DNA from 2 places in the Metabacillus sp. 113a genome. Region 2 is predicted to be linked to the other one. Evidence: predicted binding sites of a transcription regulator. Region 2 holds the regulator's gene; the other holds the start of a gene.

Region 1 (10,333 bases), on a different contig from region 2:
GAATATGGAAAAGCATCACCAGGTATTCGGAATCATCGAGAAAGAAAAGCTGGCAGCGAAATTTCATTTTCTTACTCATGAGGTTTATTTTGGCCGGGAGAAATTAAAGATGGGCGGTCTCGCCGGTGTTGCCACTTATCCAGAGTACAGAAGACAAGGACACGTGAGGGAAATGCTTTCGTTTGTCCTTGAAAAAATGAAAAAGGAGAACATGACCGTTTCCATGCTTCATCCGTTTAATGTCTCCTTTTACAGAAAGTACGGCTGGGAGCTGTTCAGCAGCCGCCAGAAGACAACGGTGCCTGCCAGTGACTTTAAAATCCAGCGGCAGGTGAGCGGAACGATTAAGCGCTTCGATAAAGAAACACATAACGAAGACATTGAGCGAATCTATGACCAATTCGCTTCCAATTTTACAGGGATGCTTGTCCGTGACCGGGAATGGTGGATGCGCGCCATTTACGATGAAGAAACCACCGCAGTCTACTACGACGAAACAGGACAGCCGCAAGGATATATTCTATATCAGTTTAAGGATAAAAAGCTGATGGTTGATGAATTTGTTCCGCTGAATACAGAGGCGAGGCACGGACTTTGGAATTTTATTTGCCAGCACGATTCCATGGTAACAGAAGCGGTCATGGATACGCATGAAGATGAACCGCTCTTCTTCCTTCTGCCGGAGCCCAGGCTCAAATCCGAACGCAAGCCCTACTTTATGGCACGGATTATTGACGCAGAGGCCTTTTTGGAAGCCTATGAGTTTCTTAAAGGTGCAGAGGTGCTCATCCATGTGACCGATCCGCATGCTGAATGGAATAACGGTTCCTACTTGATTAGCAAAGACGGAACAGCCAAAAGGCTGTCAGATCAAGAGGCACTTGAGTCAGATAGAAAAGGGGTGGACCTGTCCATCAATAGTCTTGCTGCCATTCTATTTGGCTATAAGTCTCCTTCTGCGCTTGCACAGCTGGGCCTTGCCGAGGGAAACGCGGAAGAAATCCGGCAGCTGGAGCGGACCTTGCCGGAACATACCCCTTATTTTTACGATTTCTTTTAATATTTTTGTGATAGAAAAATATATTTGCACAAAATTCACTGGAGGGCGCTTCTTCCCTGCAAACAGCAAAAACACCTGGGGACGGGAATCGCCATGATTGAGGGGGAGTAATCATGCTGCACGGTCATTCGGTTTATCTCCGGTTTTTCACCCTGGAGGACGCTCCTGAAAGACTGCGTCTGCAGGCTGAAAACCGAAACTTTTTTGAACAGTATTCCATGGAGCGGAAGGACAGCTTTTATACGCTCGAAGGACAGCGGAAAATAATTGAACAGCAGATTCACGGCCGGGAAAACGATGAGGAGTATCACTTTGGAATCTACACGAAGGAACATCAGCTGATTGGGACCATCAATTTGTTTTTTGTGGCCCGCGGAGCCATCCAAAGCGGATTTATCGGCTATTTTCTTGATGAGAGGCATAACGGTAAAGGATATACGACAGAGGCAGTAAAGCAAATGGTGCAGTATGGATTTGAAGAGCTGAAGCTTCACCGGATAGAAGCGGGCGTCATGCCCCGTAATGCTGCTTCGATCAAGGTGCTGCTCAAAGCGGGCTTCCATAAAGAAGGCCTTGCAAGAAAAAATGTGAAAATCAACGGCCGCTGGGAGGATCATGAGCTGCTGGCGATCATTAACCCTGCTGATTGACATGAGGTCTAGAAAAGCAGCTGACAGATTCTTTCCGTCAGCTGTTTTTTTTGCATTGAACGTTTCGAGAGTTTTATAGGGAGGGGCTATTTTTAGGAAAGGCAAGGAAGCTGTTAGCTATCTCAGACAGTTGGGAGAGTTCAACAGCTCCTTTTTGTGCATTTTCTGAAAATTCGAGGATATTTTCAAAAAAAGTGTTTCTTTTTTGAATCAACTGTTATATATTAATCTTAGATTTACTAATCTGTATTATAACAATTTAGAGAGGTGATTATGTGGCAACGGAAACAGCGGGCATACGTGTTAAAGGAGAATGGAATGACCGATACCGGGAGGTGCTTTCACCTGAAGCACTTTCTTTTATCGGGAAGCTGGAGGAAAGATTTGGACCTGTGCGCAAGGCATTGCTTGAAAAAAGAAAAGAACGCCAAAATCAGATCAGCCATCACGGAATTCTTCCGGATTTTTTAAAGGAAACAGAGGATATTCGCAATGGAACATGGACAATCGCTCCGCTCCCTGCTGATTTGCAGGATAGGAGGGTTGAGATCACAGGGCCTGTTGACCGGAAAATGATCATTAATGCCCTTAACTCGGGTGCAAAGGTTTTTATGGCCGATTTTGAGGATGCCACTTCACCCGTATGGAAAAACCTGATGGAAGGGCAGCTGAATCTAAGGGATGCAGTGAAAAGAACCATTCATCTTGAGCAGCCGGACGGAAAGGTGTATAAGCTTAACAGCAATCCTGCCGTGCTGAAGGTCCGGCCTCGTGGCTGGCACCTGGAGGAAAAGAATGTGCTGCTGAATGAAAAACGAATTTCAGGGAGTCTTTTTGATTTCGGCCTTTATTTTTTCCATAACGCGAGACAGCTGATTGAAAACGGCACCGGACCTTATTTTTATTTGCCAAAGCTTGAGAGTCATGAGGAGGCAAGGCTTTGGAATGATGTTTTCGTTTTTGCGCAGGAGGAATTGGGAATTCCGCAGGGGACGATTAAGGCAACCGTTTTAATTGAAACCTTGCCTGCGGCGTTTGAAATGGATGAAATTCTATATGAATTAAAAGAGCACTCTGCAGGGTTAAACTGCGGCAGATGGGATTACATTTTCAGCTATTTGAAAAAGCTTCGCAGCCGGGAGAACGTTATCCTCCCAGACCGTGCGCAGGTGACGATGACCACGCCGTTTATGAGAGCCTACTCATTGCTTGCCATTAAAACGTGCCATAAACGCAAGGCCCCGGCAATGGGTGGAATGGCAGCCCAGATCCCGATTAAAAATAATCCGGAAGCCAATGAAACAGCTATGAACAAGGTCAAGGCGGACAAACTCCGTGAAGCGAGTGATGGCCATGACGGAACGTGGGTTGCCCATCCGGCCCTCGTCCCAATTGCCATGGAAGTGTTTGATGACTATATGCCGGAGTCAAATCAGCTTTCCAAACAGCTGGACTCCGTGCACGTCACCGCAGCTGATTTGCTCGAGGTTCCAGAAGGCACCATTACTGAGCAGGGGCTCAGAATGAACATTGAAGTGGGCATCCGTTATCTTGCCTCCTGGCTTAGCGGAAGGGGGGCCGCGCCTATTCATCACCTGATGGAGGATGCGGCGACGGCTGAAATTTCCAGAGCGCAGGTTTGGCAATGGATCCGCCATGAACGAGGGGTGCTGGCGGACGGAAGACCGGTAACGCCAGAGCTGTACGAACAGCTGAAGAAAGAAGAGACGGCAAAAATCGCAGACGAATTGGGAGATTCGTTTTATGCGAAGCTGAAGTTCCCTGAAGCCGCTGATGTATTTGATCAGTTGGTAAAAGCGGACGAATTTATTGATTTTCTGACACTGCCAAGCTACGAAAAAATTTAATGAAAGCAAAGGGGATGCGAAAAATGGGGAGAAATGAACGGATTCAGCAGCTGAATGAACAATGGGAAATGGATAAACGATGGGAAGGTGTAACACGCACCTATACAGCAGAAGAAGTGATCAGACTGCGCGGATCTTTGGATATTGAGCATACACTGGCAAGGCGCGGCTCTGAAAAACTATGGAATCTTCTTCAAAAAGAGGATTACGTGCACGCTCTTGGCGCTCTTACTGGCAATCAGGCGGTTCAGCAAGTCAAAGCGGGACTGAAAGCCATTTATTTGAGCGGCTGGCAGGTGGCGGCAGACGCCAACCTTTCCGGACATATGTATCCGGATCAGAGTCTCTACCCTGCAAACAGTGTGCCAAGCGTTGTCAAACGGATCAATCAGGCGCTGCAGCGTGCAGATCAGATTCAATTCCTGGAGGAAGAAGGAGACATTGACTGGTTTGCCCCAATCGTAGCGGATGCAGAAGCAGGATTTGGCGGTCAGCTGAACGTATTTGAACTGATGAAAGGCATGATCGAAGCGGGGGCTGCAGCAGTTCACTTTGAAGATCAGCTTTCCTCTGAAAAAAAATGCGGCCATCTTGGCGGAAAAGTGCTGCTCCCTACTCAGACAGCTGTGAAGAACCTAATTTCTGCAAGGCTTGCAGCGGATGTAATGGGCGTCCCGACATTAATCATAGCCCGCACAGATGCGGATGCAGCGGACCTGATAACAAGTGATGTCGATCCTGCCGATCATCCGTTCATCACTGGAGAGCGCACACCTGAAGGATTTTACCGTACGAAGTCCGGAATTGATCAGGCGATTGCACGCGGACTTGCATACGCTCCCTTCGCTGACCTCGTCTGGTGTGAAACGAGCGAGCCGAACCTGGAGCAGGCTCAAGCCTTTGCCGATGCCATCCATGCGCAGTACCCGGGCAAGCTGCTCGCCTACAACTGCTCGCCTTCCTTCAATTGGAAAAAGAAGCTGGATGAAAAAACCATTGCAGCGTTTCAGCGGGAAATCGGCAAAATGGGCTACAAATTCCAGTTCGTAACACTCGCGGGCTTCCATGCATTGAACCACAGCATGTTTGAGCTGGCACGCAAATACAGAGATCATGGCATGGCAGCCTACTCCGAGCTGCAGCAGGCTGAGTTCGGCAGTGAGCAGTACGGCTACACCGCAACCCGCCATCAGCGTGAAGTCGGAACCGGCTACTTTGATGAAGTGTCCCAAACGGTGAGCGGCGGAACATCCTCAACAACTGCTTTGAAAGGGTCAACAGAAGCCGAGCAGTTCACGTCAGAAACCTCACGGGTATAAGTAAAAGGCGGGCCGGATGGGGCTCGCCTTTTCTGCCGTCCTGCACCAGCCGAAAAAAGCCGCTGGCCACAAACAGCGTACACAAGTGTCGAATACGATCGGGATATTGTCGTTTGCGATGCGGATTCTGTCGAATAACAGCCATTAGCGGAAAAGCAGGGCCAAACCCAGTCAACACTAAAACCTGAGCCGGTGAAAGCAACAAAAAGCCAATCCGGGGAGGATTGGCTTCGTTATTTTAGACAGTGAACCACGTCAGCATATTGCTTGGACAAATCCATAAACAGCGGTTTGTTTCTTTGGTCAAGTGCATCGTTGATCTGAGATTCGAGGAGCGCCATTTTTCGTTTCAGTCCTGCTTCGTCCAGAATCATTTGAATGTAGATGTCCAGCATAGTCGCGGCTTCTGCTTCAACCTTCATATTGTGGCGGGACTTCATAAGCTCTGCATACGATTTTTTGTTTTTCATAGGATCACCCCTGATGCCTTTTTTTTATTATATGGACTGAGGGAGAGAAAATCAACTAAATTTTTATAATTTTTAGATAATTTAACCTACAGGGTATATTTCCGGTGGACAAGCATAGGAAAAAAGGCAATTTCAGACGGTAATTTGTTAAAACATTACATTTTTATTTGCTTTCTGTAAATTTGTAGAAACTCAGTGAGAAGTCATGGTAAATTTTTCTTGGTTAAATATACCTAACAAATTTGAGGTGATTGTAGCATGGAGAAAATCAGTCAGTATGAAGCGAATCGTTTAACAATGGCCATTGTAAGCAGTCCGGAGAACGGAGGCTTGACTTCCTGTGTATTAGAAGTGGAAAAAGAGTATGAGGTTTCCATGAAGCCCCTTGATATAGTGGATAGAAGCTGCCGTTATTTCGGCTCCAGCTACCAGGGCAGAAAAACGGGCACAAAAGATACCATCGGAATTACGCATAAGCCCCCGATAGTGGTAGATGCCGGAAACGCTATTTACCTGTTCCCGACAGCCGCTTCATCAAGACCCCAATGCTCGTGGATTTCCCACCAGTACATTGAAGATTATTCCTCTACAGGCGATGCTGAAACGATTGTGACCTTTTCGAACCGAAAATCGCTTGTTCTCCCGGTTTCCATTCACTCCTTTGAAAACCAGCTTTACAGAACCGCGCAGCTCCGGACCGTCATCACTTCACGCGTTGAAAATGAAAAGCGGATCTTCACCCAGCTTTTATACAGCAGAAGTCCGGGTGAAACGTTTCATGCTTAAACCTTGATTAAATACTCCTGCAGCAGCTCGCATACTTTGTTCCGGATTCTCGGGTTAAAGTAGCTGTGCTGCTCCTCATACCCCTGATACAGGAAGGAGTACATGGTGAAGGCTTCGTCATGCTTGATTTTGCTGACTTTTATTTTTTGGCGGTGCAATTCGCGCTTTACCTGCTGAAGATCCTTTTGGGCAAGCTTAAGGGACTCTTCAATAAGATGGAGATACGGCTGTTTCAGTTTAAATGGACTCTTTTCCACAACGGAGAGATCGCGGTTCAGGATTGAGATGGTCATAGGCAGGTAGATGGCTTGGTCGATGATGTCTCTCACTTCTTCGGGTATTCTTGTCATAGTTCACGGCCTCGCTTTATCCTCTGTTTTTTTCCTCTTTGACAGGCATTGCGCCGCCTGGTGCGGATTTTCCATACAGAGAAGGTCTTTCTTAAGTATAGAACGTTTGTTCGTAACTTATTCTATTCCGATTTAAAAAATTTTTCAAGAGGGATTTGTTTTCCAGCACCTGCTTATTTAAGTTTTTCCCGAAAAACGGTAAAATAAGAGGATACCTCATATTGTTAAGGAGTTCGGGATGGACCTGCATGCGTTTTTTAATTCGTTTACGCTCGAAAATATGATGAAGCTATTTGAACAGTATCGCTCATTCGGTCCCCTTCTTGGAGTGGCTTTGCCGCTTTTAGAAGCGTTTCTGCCCTTTTTGCCACTAGTGGTTTTCATTGTAGCCAATGTGAACTCATTTGGGCTCGGGCTTGGTTTTTTTCTGTCCTGGATCGGGGCTTCTGCAGGGGCATTTATCGTGTTTCTGCTTGTAAGAAAATACGGACAGAAGCGGTTTATGCGGTTTTTAAGCAGGCATAAAGGAATCAAAAAGATGGTGGACTGGGTGGAAGAGAAAGGGTTTGGGCCCTTGTTCATTCTGCTTTGCTTTCCATTTACTCCATCGGCTGCAGTGAATGTGGTGGCAGGCCTGTCGAGAATCAGCATTTGGAATTTTTTGCTGGCGGTTTTTACCGGAAAGCTCGTCATGATTTTTATTGTGAGCTACGTTGGGCAGGATTTACACGCCATGTTTACAAATCCGGTTAAGTCATTGACCGCTGGAGGCGTGCTGATCCTCATGTGGATTGTCGGCAAAATTCTTGAAAAGAGACTCAATGCGAAAATGAAGCATAAATTGGACAGGGAGTAAAGCTCGGAACTTATGAGTCCGGGTTTTTTCTTTCCCGCAGCGGCCCGGCAGCCTGCTTAAGAAAGATTAGGGCGAATGCTCCAAAAAAGAGGCTGAATCCGGCAGTCAGGGCTTTAAACGGAAAATGATAAGCCAGAATCGGGCCTGCTGAAGCACCCGCCAGCAGAATAAAAGAGTAAAAGGAAATCGCGGAGGCGCGGCTGTCCCCCGCAAGTTCTCCAATCCTGGTAATAAGAGCGGGAAGCAGCATGGCCATAGAGGCGGTTAACCATATTGAAAGCAGCGTTGCCACAGGCAGATAAGGAAGCAGGGCGGCTGCAGCGAGAACAGCAGAAAGGGCAGCGACTGACCCGGTCAATGCCGATTTGATGCCGATTCTCCTCATGATGGGACCGCTCCAAAAGGAAAGAAGGGCCCCTGCAAGTCCCGCTGTACGGCTTAAAAAGAGAATCTCATCGCCTGCATCTGAGAAATACCGGCTGAACGAATCGTAAAAGGCTGCAAAGGCCATCAGCAGACTAAACGTAAGTACATAGCATGGGAAAAGATCCGAACGGAAAAGAACCGATAAATCAAGAGCATCTCCCGAAGCACGTCGTTTGGAGGCCGGAAGGAGCAGCGCTGCCGTTAGGGCTATGATTGAAAAAGCAGCGCAGAAAAACCAGAATACGGCCTGCCATCCGAAGAACTGAGTGAGAAGCGAGCTTATCATCTGGCCGGCGACACCGGCTAAAAGAAACCCGCCGTTGATCAAGGAGATAAGATGAGTTCTGACTTCCTCTGTAAATGTCTCAAAGCAGTAGGAGTAGGCAACTGGCGCAAAGCTTGCCAGAAAAAATCCCTGCAGCCCCCTTATCATCTGGAAGGAAGCGGGAGACTGCGAGCCTGTCAGCAAATAGGCAAGTACAGCGCAGATAAGCAGCCCGGCCGCCATCGTCCTCCTTCGTCCGAAAAGACTTGAAACAGGGCCGAAGCAGAGCAGTCCGATCGAATAAAAAAAGGTAAAAAGAGAGGCGCTCCACACAATCTCCTCGGGACTCCCGCGAAGCCCCGCAGCTACTTCAGCGTAAATAGGGATAAGCAAATACAGGTTGCTTGCAGCGGCGGCAGCGGCAAGCAGGAAGAACGCGGCAATCCGGCCTGATGCGTTCACTGGCATCCCCCCATCTCTGTTACACTATATGCAGCAGATTCTGTCCGGTTTTCCACCAGATGAAATCGAACGTGTATTCGTATATAATATAAAGAAACGACTAAGGCCAGAGGAGGCAAATGGAATGACAATCCGGTTTTTGGCAGGCCGTTCAGGCAGCGGCAAAACCACGATGGTTCTGAATGAAATCAGGGAAAAGTTGATGGAACGGCCTGATGGACCGCCGATTATTTTTCTAGTCCCTGATCAAATGACGTTCGCAATGGAATATGAACTGGCTGGAACCCCTGGTCTGAGCGGAATGATCAGGGCGCAGGTTTTCAGCTTTTCACGTCTCAGTTTAAGGATTCTTCAGGAAACATCCGGAGCGGCCAAGCAGATGATCACGTCTTCGGGCGTGCAGATGATGCTTAGGAAAATCATTGAAGAGGAAAAGCAGAATTTTAACGTATATGGCAAAGCCAGTGATAAAGCCGGCTTTATTCAGCATGTGGAAACGATGCTGACTGAATTTAAACGGTATAACCTGGATCCTGATGGGCTGATTGGGAGCATCCGTTCCATCCAGCAGCATATGGATGAAAAAGAAAGAGTGCTGTCAGGAAAGCTTGAGGACCTGCATATCATTTACGGGCGGCTTGAGGAAGCCCTTGCAGAGAGGTACGTGGATTCTGAGGATACACTGAGGATGCTTACAGAACGAATTGAAGAATCTGCCTATCTGGAAAAGGCGGAAGTTTACATAGACGGATTTCATCAATTTACGCCAATGGAGAGGGAGGCAGTAAAGAGCCTGGCTGCCAAGGCGGAACGGGTAACGCTTACGATAACAGCAGACAAGCTGTTTGACCGGCATTTGCCGCATGAGCTTCATCTTTTCAGAATGACGGGGATGACATATGCGGATTTTAAAAGGATGGCAGAGGAGCTTCATATTGAAATAGAAGAACCCGTTCTGCTGAAAGAACTCCCGAGATTCGCATACTCTCCTTCGCTTGAGCATTTAGAGCAGAATTACGATACAAGGCCTTCGGTGCCCTTTAAGGGAGCCGCAGATGTCTCGATATGCCAGGCGGCAAGCCACCGTGCGGAGGTGGAGGGAATTGCGCGCCGGATTCATTATCTTGTCCGGAAAAAAGGGATCCGCTACCGGGAAGTGGCAATTTTGCTGCGAAACCCCTCCAGCTACCAGGATTTAATCGAACAGGTTTTTACAGATTACGGGATTCCATTTTTCATAGACCAGAAGCACTCCATGCTCCATCATCCTCTCATAGAGCTGATCCGCTCTGCTGTAGAGGCGGTGACTGGAAGCTTTAGATATGAAGCTGTTTTCCGGGCCGTCAAAACGGATCTTCTTTTTCCGGAGGGATCAGACCGGCAGCTGTACCGTGAAAAAATGGATTTTCTCGAAAACTATGTGCTTGCCTACGGAATCAATGGATCAAGGTGGACCTCAGATAAGAGGTGGACTTACAGAAGGTTCCGTTCATTAGAAGGCGGCAATGCTGTAACAGATGAAGAATTGGAGAAAGAAGAGCAGATTAACGAACTGAAACATATGGTATCCGAGCCGCTCAAAGGACTGGCCGACGGTCTCAGGAAAGCAAAAACTGGAGTGGGAAAAGCTTCTGCACTTTACATGTTTCTTGAGAATTTGAACATTCCGGCGAAGCTTGAGCAGCTGCGGGAAGAGGCAGAAGGCGGCGGCCGGCTTATTGAGGGACGCGAGCATGCGCAAGTATGGGACGCTGTTATGGGGCTGCTGGATGAATTTGCAGAAATGATCGGGGAGCAGTGCGTATCAGCCGAACAGTTTGC
Region 2 (10,333 bases):
ACTTCGTTGCCATCTGCGGGTCTGATAACATCAAGGTTTGGCATGGCGCGCAGAGAAGCGAGCTGTTCAATCGGCTCATGCGTTGGGCCGTCTTCCCCAACGGCAATGCTGTCGTGTGTAAAGACAAAGGTCACAGGAAGGTTCATAAGCGCAGCAAGACGAATAGCCGGACGCAGGTAATCAGAGAATACGAAGAATGTTCCTCCGAAAACCTTTAGGCCGCCATGCAGAGTCATGCCATTAAGAGCAGCACCCATTGAGAATTCCCTGACACCGAACCAGATGTTGCGCCCGCTGTAGTTATCCGCCGTGAAGTCCTCTACATTTTTAATTGTTGTCTTATTTGAACCTGCAAGGTCAGCAGAGCCTCCAAACAGGTAAGGCACATTTTTGGCTATCGCATTAAGCACTTCTCCTGAAGAAGCTCTGGAAGCGAGTCCTGCACCTGTCTCATAGACAGGAATATCCGCGTCCCATCCTTCAGGAAGCTCGCCGTGGATGGCCCTTGTCAGCTCTTCTGCAAGCTCAGGATACTCTTTTTTATAATCCTCAAAAAGTTCATTCCACTCTTGCTCAGCCTGAGCCCCATGGTCTTTAATGGTTTTGCTGAAATGTTCATACACTTCATCCGGTACATGGAAATCCTTTTCGAAAGTCCACTTGTATGCTTCTTTTGTAAGCTTCGTTTCCTCTGCTCCGAGCGGTGCACCGTGTACCCCTGATGTTCCTGCACGGTTTGGAGAACCAAAGCCGATTGTCGTTTTTACTTCGATGAGAGTCGGCTGATCTTCGTTCTTTTTGGCTTCTTCAATAGCCCGGCCTATTTCATCCGTATCATTTCCATCCTCTACACGCAGAACCTGCCAGCCCATCGCCTCAAAGCGCTGCTGGACGTTTTCGCTGAAAGAGCGGTCAAGATCCCCGTCAAGAGAGATATCATTGGAATCATAAAGAACAATTAACCTGCCAAGCTTTAAGTGGCCGGCAAATGACGAAGCTTCAGAAGAGATTCCTTCCATTAAATCTCCGTCTCCGCAAACGGCAAATGTATGATGGTCTACGATGTTGTATGAACCTCTGTTATATGTATGAGCAAGGTGCCGTTCAGCCATTGCCATGCCGACAGCCATTCCAATTCCCTGTCCAAGCGGACCAGTCGTTGCGTCAACTCCCGGAGTGTGCCCGAATTCAGGATGTCCCGGAGTTTTGCTGTCCCACTGACGGAATGATTTTAAATCCTCCATGGAAACATCGTATCCGGATAAATGAAGCATGCTGTAAAGAAGCATAGAGCCATGTCCGGCTGAAAGAACAAACCGGTCACGGTTAAACCAATTTGGGTTGCCGGGGTTTTGCTTCATAAAATCTACCCAAAGCTTATATGTCATTGGAGCGGAACCCATCGGCATTCCCGGATGCCCTGATTTTGCTTTTTCAATTGCATCAATGGATAACGTACGAATTGTAGCAATGGATAATGAATCAATAGTAGATAATGTCATAATAACCATCCTTTCGTGAACAATTTACCCTCTTATCATATCCGTAGAAAAGAAAATGTACAACCAATAGGCCTGTTAATTTCAACAGGCCCTGGTTAATGCAATCTTTTATTCTTTTCATTTTTCAATTTTTGTGGAGTTACATCATTTCCCTCAGGGTCTACAACCGTTACACTTTTCAGCGTGTTCTTCATAGAACCCCTAAAAGCACGGAGGTACTCTTCACGGAGTCTCTTTTGTTCAAGAAGCTCCTTTTCCGTAAGCCCCTCGGATTTGGACTTTCTTGAAAGAGCATTGATTCTGTCGATTTTTTCTTTAGAAAGCATATTGATTCTCCTTTATAAACCGGCTCTGCCAAAAGCAAAGTTCCTGCATCAAAACTAAAGTTAGTAGTGACATCGTACAAAATATATGAGAAAAAGGCAAACAAACAGATTAGTTCTCCTGTTCGGCTGCCTTTGTTTCTTCCGTATACTCCTGGTATCGCCGATGAACGGTTGCTTTTGAAACGGAATATCCAAATCCTCTAAGGGTAGCGGCAATTTCTGCAAAGGTGAGTTTGCTTGCCCTAAGACGGATAATATCCTCGATAGGAACATCTATTTTGTCTTTCCTTCCGCCTGAGGAGAGATCTGTCAGGTTTTCCTGGGGACGGTAGCCATTTTCTACTGCACGCTTCATTCCCCGTTTAATCTTTAAATTATGTATTTTCCTTTGGTACTCCTCTACAATACCCACTATTTCAAGGACCATTGAATCCGCTTCAGAAAGCTGGTGCTCTCCCTGATGTGAAATCGTAAATACTTTAGCCTTTTCTTTATACAGAAAATGAAGGATGGCCATTCTGGCACTGCCCCTCCCAAGCCTTGTCTCATCCTGAATGAGTATCGCCTCTGCTTCTCTTTTTTTCACCGCATCAAGAAGGGTAAGGATCCCCTCTCTCTCTATTTCATAGCCGCTGGCTTTCTCCATGATGGTCTGCACCGGTTCCATCCCGTGCTCTTCTGCAAGCGAGGAGAGTTCTTCCTTTTGCCTCTGCAGCGATGTCTCCTGTTCTGCCTTATCTGTGCTCACCCTGCAGTAAATTATCGCTTTCAAACAACCACCTACTCTTCTGAAGCTATCATCTTCGCATCTATTTTATACACTTCTTCTTTTTTAACCGGTATATACAGCTCTTCGCCAGGTTTAATGACGAGGGAAGTCATCCTGTTCTCCTTGTTGACCCACTCCACGAATTCAGTACTTGTAAGATCATGTCTGCCTTTGAGCTCTTCCGCAAGATCCCACAGCGTATCGCCTTCACGGATTTCTATTTTAGCATATTTTTCAAGCAGGCTGCTGTTCCCTTTATCAGCGGCTGCGTATAAAATTCCTCCAACAAGAAGTGCGAAAACAGAAATGTAAGCAAATGTAATTTTAGACATTTGAATCCCTCCAGAATGTTTGTTCGTATTTTGATAAATTCATTATAATCCGAACAAACATTCCCAGTCAAGAGGTTTTCGAACTTATGTTTGTATATGCAGGTAAATCATGCTATAATAACTATAAATTACTTACTCTGAGGTGCTAAGGATGAGCAAACTATCAAAAAGGCAACAGGACATTCTGGAATTTATTAAACAGGAAGTCAAAAGCAAAGGCTATCCTCCCTCCGTCCGTGAAATTGGCTTGGCCGTAGGCCTTGCCTCAAGCTCTACCGTGCATGGCCACCTTGCGCGGCTCGAGAATAAAGGATTGATACGGAGAGACCCCACTAAGCCGAGAGCGATTGAAGTACTGAACGAAGAACTGGAAATTCCAAAAAGCAGCGCTGTCAACATCCCGATTATCGGGAAGGTTACAGCAGGGGTTCCTATTACAGCAGTAGAAAACATTGAAGAATATTTCCCGCTGCCCGAACGTCTGGTCCCTCCTGATGACCATGTATTTATGCTTGAAGTTGTAGGAGACAGTATGATTGAAGCGGGAATTCTGGACGGAGACCTTGTGATAGTCCGCCAGCAGCAGTCTGCTAATAATGGAGAGATCGTGGTCGCCATGACGGAAGATGATGAAGCAACCGTCAAGCGCTTTTTCAGAGAAAAGGATTATATCAGGCTTCAGCCGGAAAATTCATCCATGGAGCCTATTATCCTGCGGAATGTTTCAATCTTAGGAAAAGTGATTGGCGTATATCGTACGGTGCATTGAGAGCCTTGTTCGTCAGGACAGGCTTTTTTTCTGCATAAAAAGAAGATGGCTGGCAGCCATCTTCTTTTTTATAACGCATGAAAGTTGGTTCCGTCAGTCGTTGCCCCGATGATGCCGGCACGGATGACATAATCCCCAAAATGTTCTCCTTGTTCTCTTTCCTTTGCGTAGCGGGGCAAAAGCTGCCCGAGCTCATTCAGAATTTCTTCTTCTCCAATGTTCTCTTTGTACATTTTGCTGAGCCGGCTGCCGTCAAAGGCTGCTCCCAAGTACATGTTATACTTTCCGGGAGCTTTTCCGATAAAGCCGATTTCCCCCAGTGCATGGCGGGCACATCCGTTCGGACAGCCGGTCATGCGGATGGTGATCTCTTCTCCCCGAAGACCGTTTATATCCACAATTTCTTCAATCCTGCTGATCAGCTCTGGAAGGTAACGCTCCGCCTCGGCCATAGCCAGACCGCATGTCGGGAGTGCTACACATGCCATCGAACTCCGGCGGAGTGCAGAGTGATGGGCTCCGTCTGTTAAGCCGTATGCTTGAATGAGCCCTTCAATTTCCGCCTTCTTTTCAGCAGCTACATTCGCGATGATAACATTTTGATTGGCAGTAAGGCGGAAATCGCCGGTATGCACTCTCGCGATCTCTTTTAAGCCTGTCTTAAGCTGGTAACCTTCAAAGTCCGCCACACGGCCGCCTTCTACAAACAACGTATAATGCCATGTGCCTTCTGTTCCTTCCACCCAGCCATAACGGTCCCCGTTATGGTCAAAATGAAAATCTTCAGGCTGCCCGAGCTTCCAGCCGAGCCTCTCTTCCAGCTCCTCTTTCACGGTTTCCAGGCCGAGGCGGTCGACTGTATACTTAAAACGTGCGTTCTTTCTTTCAGAACGGTTGCCGTAATCCCGCTGGATGGTAATGATCTTTTCCGACAGCTCCAGAATTTTATCCGGGGTGCAGAAGCCGATGATTTTACCGATTTGAGGATAGGTCTCCTTATCTCCATGAGACATCCCCATTCCTCCGCCAATCATCACATTAAAGCCTTTCAGCAGACCCTTCTCGACGATCGCGATAAAACCAAGGTCCTGCGAGTAGACATCAATATCGTTAGAAGGCGGAACGGCGATGCCGATCTTAAATTTCCTCGGCAAATAAAGCGGACCGTACATCGGTTCAGAAAACTCTTCCTCCCCTGTTACCTTTTCTTCATCCAGCCAGATTTCGTGGTATGCCCTCGTCTTAGGGAGCAAATGCTCACTCAGCTTTTTGGACCATTCGTACACTTCATGATGGATTTCTGACTGATAAGGATTCGGATTGCACATCACGTTCCGGTTTACGTCTCCGCATGCTGCGATCGTGTCCATCATGGATTGATGGATTTCCTTGATCGTATTCTTCATGTTCCACTTTAAAACACCGTGCATCTGAAAGGTCATTCTCGTCGTTAGTTTCAGGGTTCCATTGCCGTTTCTGTCTGCCAGGTCATCCATGACGAGCCATTGTTCCGGTGTGGCCACCCCTCCCGGAAGACGTACCCTCAGCATAAACTGGTATGCAGGTTCAAGCTTTTGTTTTTGACGCTCAATGCGGAGATCCCGGTCATCCTGCAGATAGCTGCCGTGAAATTTCATTAATCTGTTATCATCATCTGAGATGCCGCTGCTGATTTGCTCGAGCATCGATTCCTCGAGAGTCCCGCGCAAAAACCTGCTCTCTTGTTTTATGCGTTCAACATCGCTCGGGCTGCCTTCTGGGGCAGTTAAGATTCGCTTAGACATATTCGATCGAGCTCCTTTCCATGACGTTTAATACACGTCCCGCTGGTACCGTTTTTCCTGCTGCATGGCGGCGATGTATTTTTCCGCCTCTTCTTTTCCCATATTGCCTTCTTTGGCAATGATGGTGATAAGGCTGTTATGAACGTCATGCGCCATATTCTTCTCATCCCCGCATACGTAAACGGCGGCACCGCTTTGAATCCATTCATATAATTCTTTACTGTTCTCGAGCATTCTGTGCTGTACATAAACCTTCTCTGCTGTATCTCTTGAGAACGCTACATTCATTTTTGTCAGGACACCGTCTTTGATCCATTTCTGCCACTCTGTCTGGTAAAGGAAATCTGTGACAAAATGGCGGTCGCCGAAGAACAGCCACGATCTTCCGCCTGCCCCTTTTTCCTCGCGCTCCTGCATAAATGAACGGAAAGGCGCGATACCAGTGCCGGGACCGATCATAATGATCGGGGTATCTCCGTTTTCAGGGAGCTTAAAGTTCTGGTTGGACTGGACGTAGACCGGTAGTTTATCTCCCGGCTGAAGCCGCTCTGCACAGAGGATGGAACACACCCCGCTCCGGGAACGGCCGTATGACTCATAGCGGACGGCTCCAATTGTAAGATGCACTTCTTCAGGATTTGCTTCCAGACTGCTCGCGATCGAGTAAAGGCGGCCCGGAATTTTACGGAGAATCGATAACAAATCCTGTGCCGATCCTTTCCATGGTCCATAATCACGGAGCAGGTCGAGCAGATCGCGGCCTTTCAGATAGGTTTTCAGCTCTTCCTCATGCCCTTCTGACAGCAGCTCTTTCAGCTCTTTGCTGTCTGTCAGCTGGGATGACTGTTCAAGAAGCGGTTTAGTCAGGACGGTAATTTCAAAGTTCGAAGTCAACGCCTCTTTAAGAGATTTAGTCTCTCCCTGCTTGTTGACCTTTACGGTTTCATTTTCGTCCCATTTCATTTCATCTATTATAAGGTTCACGAGAGCCGGGTCGTTTTCCGGGTAAATTCCCAGACTGTCCCCTGGCTCATAGGAGAGGCCGGAACCTTCAAGCGAGAGCTCCAAATGGGTCGTTTCCTTGTCTGAGCCACGCCCGTTGAGATTGATGCTTTCTAATATTTCTGCATAAAATGGATTTGTCCGCGTATACGTGCTTTCGCCTGAGTAGGTAATTTCTTTATTATTGGAAACAGGCTGTGCGGCTGCTCCCTGCAATTCAGCCAATACTTTGTCAAGCCACTCAGCAGCTGGTTCGTCATAATCCAAGTCGCAGTCTGTGCGCGGTGCAAGCCTGCTTGCTCCCAGCTCTTCCAGCCTCAAGTCAAATTCTTTTCCTGTCTGGCAGAATTTCTCGTACGAACTGTCTCCGAGCGACAGTACTGAATAACGCAAACCTTCCAGTTTCGGTGCGCGCTTTCCATGCAGAAATTCATGGAAAGTCAGAGCATTGTCCGGCGGGTCGCCTTCCCCGTGTGTACTTACAGCAATGAGTAGATTTTCAAGCTTTTTCAGAGAATTCGGTTTAAAATCGTTCATGGAGGACACGGTTACTTTAAATCCGTTCTCCTCCAGTTTTTTGCCGCTTTTTGCAGCCAGTCCCTGGGCGTTCCCTGTCTGAGATCCATATAAGATGGTGACTTCTTTAGATACAGGAGCAGATTCATTTTGCTGCTGTGTAACAGCAGTACCAGATGAAGCATCTTGGTCAATGGCAGCCAGATACCCGGCAAGCCACATTTTTTGTGACGGGTTTAAAGATGGCAGAAGCTGGTTCAGCAGATCAGCCTGCTCCTGATTGAATGGACTGTTCGTTACATGTAATGGCAATCTTTACACCTCATTCGTCTGCGTGAATTCATGCGATATCACGATTATACCGATAAAATAAGTCGGCTTTCAACGTAGTCAGTACCCTTGTTAACCCTGATAAATAGATTCCCAGTTAATTTTACAGAAAATTTTAGCATTAGTAAAATATTTTTCTTTTATGATGTTCATCAGTTTTCTTAATAGCTGTTCCAGTCCAGGAAAAAATAGGGACTCACCTTAAACGAACAGGCCTTTCGCAATAAAAAACCCCCGCTGCATTTTAGCGGGGGTTCTAATCTTATCGTTTGATTTCTTCTCCTGCAAAAACTTTTGCCGTCAGTGGAGCCGCAAGGTATTGCGGTGCTTTTTCAACAAATGCCTGAAAATGTGCGCTTTCGTTATGGCTTTGAACCTCTTCCTGACCGCTCCATAGCTCCACCATCGTGTAGACATAATCGCGCTCAGTGCTTTTCATTAATTCATAGGAAACATTGCCGCTCTCTTCTCTTGAAGCGGATACAAGTGCTGTGATTTCTGTTAAAAATTCAGTTTCCTTCTCTGGCTTTACTTGAAATTCTGCATGAATAATGATCATTTTCATTCTCCTTTTCTATTCTTATTTCCACTCGGTAATTTTTTCAGTTGGCAGGCGGTAGGACTGATAGCCTTGATCCGCTGCTTTTCCGATGGACAGCAGCATTACAGGATAATAGCGTTCTTTATCCATCCCGAAAGCTTCTGCGATCTGATCTTTTTCATAGCCGCCGATCGGGTTTGTATCATACCCATGTGCGCGTGCCGCAAGCATCAGCTGCATGGAAACAAGCCCAGAGTCAATCAGGTTCATCTCTTTCAGCTGGTCGTATGAGCTGTTCTCAAAGAATCCTTTGATGGCCGGGACTTGACGGTCGCGTACTTCAGCAGGCATTAAGCCTTTTTCTACAGCCGTATCATAAATTTCATCTAAATAAAGATCGCTTTGCATATCTGCAAAAACTGCAATAACAGCTGAAGAAGTGGCTACTTGAGTCTGGTTGAATTTAGCAAGAGGTGCAAGCTTTGCTTTTCCTTCTTCAGAATCAATGACAAGAAATCTCCATGGCTGCATATTAACAGATGAAGGAGCCAGCGCTGCTTCCGTCAGGATCTCCGTCATTTTCTCTTTGCTGATTTTTACAGCAGGGTCGTAGCTTCGGATGGAGCGGCGCCCTGTGATGATTTGTTTAAAGTCGTTGGTAATCATAGATCATTCTCCTTCTGTTTTTCTAAGATGTGAAGTGCATTATTCGATGTCTTCTATATTTTGCTGCAGCCTAGTCAGCATTCCTCTTAAGCTGCTCCGCTCTTCTTCAGTAAAACCTTTTAACACATTGGAAACAAATTTTTGTTTCTCCTCGCGGTAAGCATCCATTTTTCTGCGCCCTTCATCGGTCAGCTTCACATACGTGAAACGAGTATCCTCCGGATTCTTGCGGCGGGAGACGCTTCCTCTTTCCTCGAGCTGCTTCAAATGCCTTGTCACGGCTGCATGATCGATCTGAACAGCTTTCTGCAATTCCCGCTGGGTCATTTCCTCTTTTTCATAAAGCTTATGCAGGATCTCCAGACGGGACTGGCTGAGGCCTGTGCAGCGCTCAAATTTAGGCACGATCCTTTTATTGACTTCATAAAGTCTGTGGAATAGTTCGTCATCCTCTGCACACCATTCTTTCAATAGCAACCTCCCTTTCTGGAATAGAATCTTACATAGTTGATAGGTCAATCATTGACTCGTCAACTATCTTATAATAAAACGTTACACAGGTCAAATGATTCGAATTCGTTTCGTGTTTTCCTTTCTGCAGTGCATTCTTAATAACCATCATTTGCCCAGTTTTTCGTTAAAAGTACTGATTGGATATATCTTTTTATTTAGTAAGTTATCAATTATTTGCTTTATTAAATGTGGTTCCCTTAAATCTTCATCTTTATATTCTGCAAAGTCAGCCACCTTAATCCACCTGCTGTCAGTAACCCCTTCTTCTTCGAGCTTTAACCGCCCACCAGTAATTTCACCAATAAAATGAAACAGGATCACTTGATTGTTTGTATTACTGATAAAATTATATACGCCAGTAGTCCCAATCAGTTTTATGTCGTATCCTGTTTCCTCTTTCACTTCCCTTTGGGCAGCATAGAGAATGTACTCGCCATATTCAACATGACCACCCGGAAAGGTCCATTTATTGACTGCGGCAGGTTTATTCTCCCTTATGATCAACACTTTATCATCATTTATGATGGATACAGTTACAACTAGAACAATGCCATCTTGAGACATCGATTTCCCCTCAGTTCTTTATAGATTTTCTTGCCGCAAGTAACTTTTTAAAAATTTTCTACTGTCCTTTCTTTTACATTTTTCTAGGTATTCGACAGAAATAGTACAAAAGCCTTTTTCACAAAAAAACCCTGACACCATTGGTATCAGGGTTTTTGAATTTTAGTACATGCTCATGTACTGCTCGCGCTCCCAAGGGTGCACTTGCGTACGGAACATATCCCATTCGATTTCTTTCGCTTCGATAAAGTGTTCGAACAAATGTTCTCCAAGCGCTTTTACGATCACTTCATTGGATTTGAGAGCTTCAAGTGCTCCAGCCAATGTGGATGGCAAATCGACGATGCCGTTTTCCAGACGCTCTTCTTTGTTCATCACATAGATGTTGCGGTCGATCGGCTTAGGAGGAGTCAATCCGTTCTTGATTCCATCAAGTCCAGCGGCCAGAAGAACGGCCATCGCAAGGTAAGGATTCGCTGCCGGGTCAACACTGCGGACCTCAACACGGGTAGAGATGCCGCGGGATGCCGGGATCCGGATCAGCGGACTGCGGTTACGGGCGGACCATGCTACATAGCAAGGCGCTTCATAGCCTGGCACAAGACGCTTATAGGAGTTCACTGTAGGGTTCGTCACAGCTGTAAAGCCTGTAGCGTTCTTAATGATGCCGGCGATGAACTGGCGTGCTGTATCGCTCATCTGCAGATCTCCAGTTTCAT

Evidence for each region. Region 2 encodes LexA, which represses DNA repair genes until DNA is damaged. Its sites were predicted from a motif close to CGAACATATGTTCG; they were not measured.
Region 1: addB (helicase-exonuclease AddAB subunit AddB) is a predicted target of LexA. The motif match lies at 8,579-8,592, and genes of this name have one in related genera.

What each region holds. Positions count from the first base shown of each region.
Region 1 is NZ_JBNILJ010000006.1:119,294-129,626, reverse strand. Features, by position in the region: gene ACQCVE_RS11785 (GNAT family N-acetyltransferase) at 1-1,060, shown strand, start outside; gene ACQCVE_RS11780 (GNAT family N-acetyltransferase) at 1,174-1,710, shown strand; gene aceB (malate synthase A) at 1,986-3,578, shown strand; gene aceA (isocitrate lyase) at 3,602-4,897, shown strand; gene ACQCVE_RS11765 (IDEAL domain-containing protein) at 5,131-5,367, opposite strand; gene ACQCVE_RS11760 (competence protein ComK) at 5,626-6,153, shown strand; gene ACQCVE_RS11755 (hypothetical protein) at 6,150-6,503, opposite strand; gene ACQCVE_RS11750 (TVP38/TMEM64 family protein) at 6,742-7,359, shown strand; gene ACQCVE_RS11745 (MFS transporter) at 7,370-8,512, opposite strand; gene addB (helicase-exonuclease AddAB subunit AddB) at 8,637-10,333, shown strand, end outside.
Region 2 is NZ_JBNILJ010000001.1:587,120-597,452, forward strand. Features, by position in the region: gene tkt (transketolase) at 1-1,502, opposite strand, end outside; gene ACQCVE_RS03140 (DUF896 domain-containing protein) at 1,598-1,828, opposite strand; gene ACQCVE_RS03145 (YneB family resolvase-like protein) at 1,938-2,600, opposite strand; gene yneA (cell division suppressor protein YneA) at 2,609-2,929, opposite strand; gene lexA (transcriptional repressor LexA) at 3,081-3,698, shown strand; gene cysI (assimilatory sulfite reductase (NADPH) hemoprotein subunit) at 3,767-5,482, opposite strand; gene ACQCVE_RS03165 (assimilatory sulfite reductase (NADPH) flavoprotein subunit) at 5,510-7,312, opposite strand; gene ACQCVE_RS03170 (putative quinol monooxygenase) at 7,593-7,889, opposite strand; gene ACQCVE_RS03175 (nitroreductase family protein) at 7,911-8,537, opposite strand; gene ACQCVE_RS03180 (MarR family winged helix-turn-helix transcriptional regulator) at 8,577-9,008, opposite strand; gene ACQCVE_RS03185 (NUDIX hydrolase) at 9,156-9,614, opposite strand; gene glnA (type I glutamate--ammonia ligase) at 9,777-10,333, opposite strand, start outside.